Linked DNA regions of Sinorhizobium sp. BG8. The protein of the gene in region 1 interacts with the protein of each later gene in a pairwise test. Links are inferred from orthologs where the notes say so. Each region holds a gene or a part of one and is shown in the gene's direction. Other genes may lie near its edges.

The links.
Region 2: the proteins of F3Y30_RS16775 (region 1) and mtgA interact in binary tests that used the Escherichia coli proteins (3 or more experiments, as listed by UniProt). The link is inferred for Sinorhizobium sp. BG8 from one-to-one orthologs.

What each region holds. Positions count from the first base shown.
Region 1 is NZ_CP044011.1:3,566,642-3,570,506, reverse strand. The notes cover bases 1-2,994. They hold F3Y30_RS16775 (penicillin-binding protein 2), read left to right. Parts: upstream 1-620; coding sequence 621-2,369; downstream 2,370-2,994. Other genes in these bases: F3Y30_RS16770 (UDP-N-acetylmuramoyl-L-alanyl-D-glutamate--2,6-diaminopimelate ligase), read left to right, coding at 2,436-2,994; F3Y30_RS16780 (hypothetical protein), read left to right, coding at 208-621; rsmH (16S rRNA (cytosine(1402)-N(4))-methyltransferase RsmH), read left to right, coding at 1-204. Outside these bases: more of F3Y30_RS16770, read left to right, coding at 2,995-3,865. UniProt on the Escherichia coli protein: Essential cell division protein that catalyzes cross-linking of the peptidoglycan cell wall at the division septum. Required for localization of FtsN.
Region 2 is NZ_CP044011.1:437,752-441,393, reverse strand. The notes cover bases 421-3,191. They hold mtgA (monofunctional biosynthetic peptidoglycan transglycosylase), read left to right. Parts: upstream 421-1,318; coding sequence 1,319-2,065; downstream 2,066-3,191. Other genes in these bases: rpmF (50S ribosomal protein L32), read left to right, coding at 2,966-3,151; F3Y30_RS02065 (glutathione S-transferase family protein), read left to right, coding at 2,141-2,788; F3Y30_RS02075 (polyprenyl synthetase family protein), read right to left, coding at 421-1,179. Outside these bases: hisC (histidinol-phosphate transaminase), read right to left, coding at 1-257; more of F3Y30_RS02075, read right to left, coding at 262-420; polyhydroxyalkanoate synthesis repressor PhaR, read right to left, coding at 3,314-3,642. UniProt on the Escherichia coli protein: Peptidoglycan polymerase that catalyzes glycan chain elongation from lipid-linked precursors. May play a role in peptidoglycan assembly during cell division in collaboration with other cell division proteins.

The sequences.
Region 1 (3,865 bases):
CCGCAAGTCCATGAGCGATTGGTAATCTTCGCACCAGTCGGCAAGTCTATGGTGGTCGCCAGTGAGGAGGAATGCACCGCTAATCCGCGTGCCCGATCCGCGAAGCTGAGGGCCGGCGAGCGCACGGCCGCGCCAGCGGGGAAGGACGACCTTTCGATATTCGATCTGCCGAACCTTGCTAGCCTTGAAAAGATTGGAGGCTGACGGATGCTGCGAACACTCGACATCATACTCATCGCCGTGATGACCACGGCAGCGACCGTGACCTATTCCATCAAGCACCAGGCCGAGAACAAGCTCGAGGAAGTCCGCAAGCTCGATGCGGAAATCAAGCTCGAGGAAGACACGATCGATCTCCTGAAGGCGGACTGGGCCCTTCTCACGCAGCCCAATCGGCTGAACCGCCTGGTGGGTTCATTCTCGGAGGACCTCAAGCTGGTCCCGACCGAATCGACGCAACTTGCCCAGCCGAGTGAACTGCCAATGCGCGTCGCTGACCTGCCTCCGCCGGAAGAGGATGGCGGAAAGGGCGGGAAGGGTGGAAAGAACACGGCGAAAATCGCCAAGACGGACAACTCTTCCGATACGGACAATATCTCAACAGGCTCGGTGGCTGACTGATGTCGTTTCTCTCGAGAATCATGGTGATCAAGGCCAAGGCGCACATCTCATCGGGCGGTAACAACCGTCCGCATGGCGGGCGCCACGAGGGTACGTTCGTCGGAACGCGCAAGAAGACCGGCGCCCAGGCGCGCAGCCGCGTCGCCGTGATCATCACCTGCTTCGGCCTGGTCTACTGCGTCATCGGCGGACGCCTCGTGCAATACGGCATGGCCGCGCCGGAAGCGGTTTCCAGCATAGGGCCTGCCGACCACCTCATGGCGTCGCGCCCGGATATCGTCGATCGCAACGGCGAGATCCTTGCGACCGATATCCGCACCGTCTCCCTTTATGCGGAACCCCACAAGATCGTCGATGCCGACGAGGCGATCGAACTTCTGCGGACCGTCCTGCCGGACCTCGACAGCCGCGCGACGTACAAGAAGCTCGTGTCCAATTCCCGGTTCCAGTGGCTCAGCCGGCAACTCACGCCGAAGCAGCAGAGCAGCATCCTGGCGCTCGGCATTCCCGGCATCGGGTTCCGGCCGGAAAAGCGCCGCTTCTATCCGGGCGGCGCCACGGCTTCCCATATCGTCGGCCACGTCAACATCGACAACCGCGGCATCGCGGGCATGGAACGCTACATCGACGGGCAGGGGCTCGCGGATCTCGCAGCCATCGGCATGACGAGCGACGCGAAGCTGGAACCGGTGCGCCTTTCGATCGACCTCAGGGTCCAGGCGATCGTACGCGACGTAATCGCGGATGGCATCAAGAAGTACGAGGCCATTGCCGCCGGTGCTGTCGTGCTCGACGTTCACACGGGCGAAGTCCTGGCGATGGCATCCGTGCCGGACTACGATCCGAACAATCCGGCCGAAGGCGCCAAGGACGGCTGGCTGAACCGCATGTCCAACGGCACCTTCGAGATGGGCTCGACCTTCAAGAGCTTTACCACGGCGATGGCGCTCGATTCCGGCAAGGTGACGCTCCGGGACAGTTTCGACGCGCGCTTCCCGATCCGAATCGGCGGCTTCACCATCAAGGACTTCCACGGCAAGCACCGCGTGCTGACCGTGCCGGAGATCTTCCAGTATTCGTCGAACATCGGCACGGCCAAGATGGCCGACATCATCGGCATCGAGGGGCACAAGGAGTTCCTCACCCGTCTCGGCCTGCTCTCGAAGCTTGAGACCGAGTTGCCGGAAGTGAAGATGCCGAGCCAGCCGCGCGAATGGAAGAAGATCAACTCGATCACGATCTCCTTCGGCCACGGTGTTTCCACGACGCCGCTCCAGACCGCGGTTGCGGGTGCGGCCCTGATGAACGGCGGAAAGCTCATCGAGCCGACGTTCCTGCCGCGGACGCGCGAAGAGGCGGACGCCGTTGCCCAGCCCGTCATCAAGCAGAGCACGAGCGACGACATGCGGTTCCTGATGCGCTGGAACGCCACACACGGGTCCGGCAAGCACGCCCTGGTTCCCGGCTTCAACGTCGGCGGAAAGACCGGGACGGCCGACAAGGTGGTGAATGGCCGCTATGCGCAGGGACTGAACTTCAATGCCTTCCTGGCGGCATTCCCGATCGACAATCCGCAATATGTCGTGCTGACCTTCATCGACGCGCCGAAGACGGGCGAGGGTGGCGGTCGCACGGCAGGTTCGAACGCCGCGCCGATGGTTCGCGAAATCATCCGGCGCTCGGCTGCGCTTCTCGGTGTAAAGCCGAAATTCGGAGAAGACGGGTCTGCCTTGCTCGTGTCTTATTGAGCGGTGAATGAACGAGTCGGGCGACTCGGATGCGAGGGCCGAACCGAAAACAGAACAGAGCAGACCATGAACACCAGAGATCTTGCCGGTAGCGATTTTCCAGACCTTGCCGCCGCGGCTCCCGTCGAAGTCGGCGGCATTGCCTCGGATAGCCGCAAGGTCGTGCCGGGCGATCTGTTCGTGGCGCTTCACGGCACCAAGACAGACGGTGCTGCGTTCATCGAGGATGCCGTGGCGCGTGGTGCTGCTGCCGTCGTCACCGCACGCGGCGCGCGGATCATGGCCGATGTCCCGGTCTTCGAGGTCGCGGAACCGCGCCGGTTCCTGGCGATCGCCGCAGCACGCCTCTTCGGCCGGCAGCCGCGGACGATGGTTGCCGTGACAGGAACGGCCGGGAAGACTTCCGTCGCCTCCTTCACGCGCCAGATCTGGCAGTACGCCGGACATCCGGCCGCGATGATCGGCACCACCGGCGTGGTTGCACCCGGGCGTAATGACTACGGTTCGCTGACGACGCCTGATCCGGTGTCGCTTCACCGCCTTCTCGCCGAACTCGCAGACAGCGGCGTCACCCATGCTGCCATGGAGGCCTCGAGCCACGGGCTCGACCAGTCGCGGCTCGATGGCGTCCACCTTTCGGCCGCCGGCTTCACCAACCTTGGCCGCGACCACATGGACTACCATCCAACGGTCGAGCACTACATGGCCGCAAAGATGCGGCTGTTCGATACGCTGCTGCCGCAGGGCGCGCCTGCTGTTATTTTCGCTGACGACGAATGGTCGGGTCCGGCTATCGACGCCGCGCGCAAGGCGGGCGCCGACGTGCGCACGGTCGGACGCAAGGGAAGCTATCTTTCCCTGAAGCGGGTGGAGCATTTCCGCCACAAGCAGACGGCCGAGATCCACTTCGGCGATGACATTTTCGAGGTACACATACCGCTCGCGGGCGATTTCCAGGTCGCAAACGCACTGGTTGCCGCTGGCCTTGCCATGTCGACGGGCGTACCGGCGGCCGAGGCGATGGCCGCGCTCGAGAAGCTGATCGGTGCTTCCGGTCGCCTCGAGTTGGTGGGGCACGCGCGAAACGGCGCTCTCGCCTATGTGGACTATGCCCACAAGCCCGACGCCCTGGAAAACGTGCTGAGCTCCGTTCGCCCGTTCACCACCGGCCGGGTGGTCGTGGTGTTTGGTTGCGGCGGCGACCGGGACAAGGGCAAGCGCCCGATCATGGGTGAAATCGCCACCCGCCTTGCAGACGTGGTGATCGTGACTGACGACAATCCGCGTTCGGAGATTCCGGAAGCCATTCGCGCGGAAATCATGATGGGCGCACGTGGCGCCACCGAAATCGGCGACCGCGCCGAGGCAATTCGAGCTGCCGTCTCTCTCCTGAAGTCGGGCGACACGCTCATCGTTGCGGGGAAGGGCCATGAGGAGGGGCAGACCATAGGGTCTGTCACGTTGCCGTTCTCCGACCATGCGGAACTCCGCAAAGC
Region 2 (3,642 bases), 3.1 Mb from region 1 along the record:
GATCCGTTGCCGACGAAGACCTCATCGGCAGTCACTCCGTAGCGCTTCGCAATCGCCTTCCTGAGAGCGACCGCGTTCGCGTCGGGGTAGAGCTTGAGACTGTCGCTAGCGGCAGCCTTTATCGCGTCGATCGCGATCGGCGACGGGCCGTAGGGATTCTCGTTCGTATTGAGCTTTACCAGGTTTTCTATTCGCGGCTGCTCGCCCGCCACATAGGGCTTGAGCGATGCAACGATCGGGGACCAATAGGTGCTCATAACGTCAACTCCTGCGGTTCGCGATGAAACGCGCCGTTTCCACCAATGTCCCTGCCTTGTCGCCGAACGGCGCAAGAATGGCCTCTGCCTCGCGCACCAGGGCATCCAGGCGATGCTCTGCCCAACCCTGGCCATGAAGCGCCACCAGGGTGCCCTTGCCCCGCGAGGCGTCCTTGCCGGTGGCCTTGCCCATTGTCTCGGCGTCGGCGGTCAGATCCAGAAGATCGTCGGCAAGCTGAAAGGCAAGCCCGATGACTTCGCCGAACCGGCGCAGCATCACCCGCTCGGCGGTAGCCGCGCCAGCGAGGATCGCGCCAGCCTCGCAGCCAAAGCGGATCAGGGCGCCCGTCTTCATGGCCTGCAGTGTGACGATGCCGCTCTCATCCGGGGTCGTGCTCTCGGCAGCCAGGTCAAGCGCCTGACCGCCCGCCATCCCGCCGATCCCAGCGGCGCGGGCAAGCGCGAGGACGAGTTCGGTTTTCGTTCGATCAGGGAGAACTGTTTCCGGCGCGGCGATGATGTCGAAAGCGAAGGTCAGCAGGCTGTCGCCCGCCAGAATTGCGGTCGCTTCGTCGAAGGCGATGTGAACGGTCGGCTGTCCTCGTCGAAGATCGTCGTCGTCCATCGCCGGCAGGTCGTCGTGAACGAGTGAGTAACAGTGGATGCACTCCAGGGCTGCGCCGACCCTCAGCGCCGCCTCGCGATCTGCTCCAGGGAACAAGGCTGCCGATTCGATGACCAGGAAAGGGCGCAGGCGTTTACCGCCATTCAGCACTCCATGTCGCATCGCGCCAAGCAGGTGCGCGGGGCGCACGATCTCGCCGCCTTCCGGCTCCGGAGAAAGCAGCCGCGCCAGAACCGTCTCGACAGCCTCCGCATTTGCCTTCAGGCGGTGCTGGAAATCTTGTGTCTCTTTGGTCATGGCCGCTCTTTGGCACGGGCCTATTCCGCTGGCAACGGCGAATCCCTGGGAGACTGACAAAGAATCGCCGCCGCCACTGGCTTTGCTACGGCGCTGAGGTTATGAAAACCGGGGATGGCGAGAGGACGGACCGCTGCTTTTGGAGATCTTACCGGACACACGCACGGACACGGAGTTGCCGGCCAGTGAGGGCGAGGGTGTGAGCAAACGGCTTCGCCGCTCCTGGAGGAAGCTGGCGCTGGCAGCGCTGGCCATCCTGTTCCTTCCCTATGCCCTGATCCTCATCTACGCCATCGAACCTGTCCGTCCGATTTCTACCCTGATGCTCGCCGATCTCGTGACGTTTCGCGGATACGACCGGCAATGGGTCGAATTCGACGAGATCGCCCCGGTTCTGGTCCAGTCCGTCATGATGTCCGAGGACGGCCAGTTCTGCCGTCATCGCGGAGTCGATTGGGGCGAAATGCGCGGCGTGGTCAACGATGCCCTCGATGGCGAGGCGACGCGCGGCGCGAGCACGATCCCCATGCAGACGGCGAAGAATTTGTTCCTCTGGAACGGCCGCTCCTTCGTGCGCAAGGCAATGGAGCTCCCGCTGGCGCTTGCGGCGGATTTCGTCTGGAGCAAACGGCGCCTGATGGAGATCTACCTCAACATTGCCGAGTGGGGCCCCGGCATCTATGGCATCGAAGCGGCTGCCCAGCACCATTTCAACGTGCCGGCATCGAAGCTTTCGCGGAGGCAGGCTGCCTTGCTTGCCGTGTCGCTTCCCAATCCGATCGACCGCAACGCCTCCAAGCCGGGGCGCGGCCTCAAGCGGCTGGCTTCCCTGATCGAGCGCCGTGCGAGCCGTTCAGGCGAATACATCAAATGCCTTTATGAGTGAGTTCAGTGCATTTCATTGGCCGCAGACGGCGCCGGCGAATAGTGTCGCGCCATCCGAAATGTGCAGGAGCCCCCTATGTCCGACCTCGTTCTCTATATCGGAAACAAGAACTATTCCTCATGGTCGTTTCGCCCATGGATCGCGATGACCGCGGCGGGAGTATCCTTTGAAGACGTGGTGATCCCGTTCGATTTCCCTGCAGGCAATCCGGAGTTTCACAAGTTCTCGCCAACTGGCCGCGTGCCGGTCCTGAAGCACGGCGACATCAGTGTTTGGGAGTCGCTCGCCATCATCGAGTATGTCGCGGAGCTTTATCCGGATGCCGGCATCTGGCCCGCGGACCGTGCGGCGCGCGCCAGCGCCCGGTCGATCTCGATGGAGATGCTGTCGGGGTTCCGGGCGCTGCGCGGCGCCTGCCCCATGAACATCCGGCGCGAGCGGGGCGCGATTGCGCTTCCGGAGGGCGTCACCGAGGACGTTGCGCGAATTCTGGCCATCTGGCGTGAGTGCCTCGACCGTTCGGGTGGACCGTTCCTCTTCGGTGAATTCTCGGCGGCAGACGCGATGTATGCCCCGGTCGTGAACCGGCTCGAAGTCTACGAGTTGACCAAGGATCCGGTCGCCCTGGCCTATATGAGCCGGGTGAAGGCGCATCCGGCCTGGAAGAAGTGGGAAACGGCAGCCCTTGCCGAGCCCTGGATCGTTCCCGAAGACGAGGCTTGACCATATGCTGCTCCAACCTTCGGCCGGACGGAGCGGATTCGAAAAATTGTGTTGAGGGACTGGTCAAGCAGGATTTTGCCATGTATAAGCCCGGCAAATTTCCGAGATAGATACATGTCTTTTTCGGCCATTTTGAGTGGCCGGGGACATGTTTTGCCCGTTAAGTGGAGTAGTGAAATGGCTGTACCGAAAAGAAAAACAAGCCCGTCCAAGCGCGGTATGCGCCGTTCTGCTGACGGTCTTAAGGCTCCGACCTATATCGAAGACAAGAACTCCGGCGAACTGCGCCGCCCGCACCATGTCGATCTGAAGACCGGCATGTATCGCGGCCGTCAGGTCCTGACGCCGAAGGAAAGCGCATAAGCTTTCCTCTGATGGGTTACGATAAAAAGGGGCTGGTGTAACCGGCCCCTTTTCTTTTTCTTCTTCTCTTGGCCCGTTGCCCGATGTGCCTCGCGACACCCAGTGCATTCGGGCAGAAGCGAACATTGCGCCTCACGCCCGGTTCGCGCGTTACCTTCGGCTTCAGCCGAACTTGTCGAGCTTGTTCTGCAGCGCGCGCAACTGCTCCTTGAGATCGTCGATGTCCTTGGCTTCCGCCTTCTTCGTTTCCTTCGGCTGCGGAGTATTCATGAAGGGCGAGAACATCTGCATCGCCTTGTGGAACATTTCCGTGTTGCGCCGCACCTGCTCCTCGACGATCTGAATCGGGAGCTGGAGATTCTTGCTGATCGGCGTGTCCCCGAATGCCTTGTTGATCTGCTCGCGCATCTGTGCCTGTTGTTCGGTGAACGCCTGCATTGAATGCTCGAGATAACTCGGCACGACCATCTGCATCTGGTCGCCGTAATACG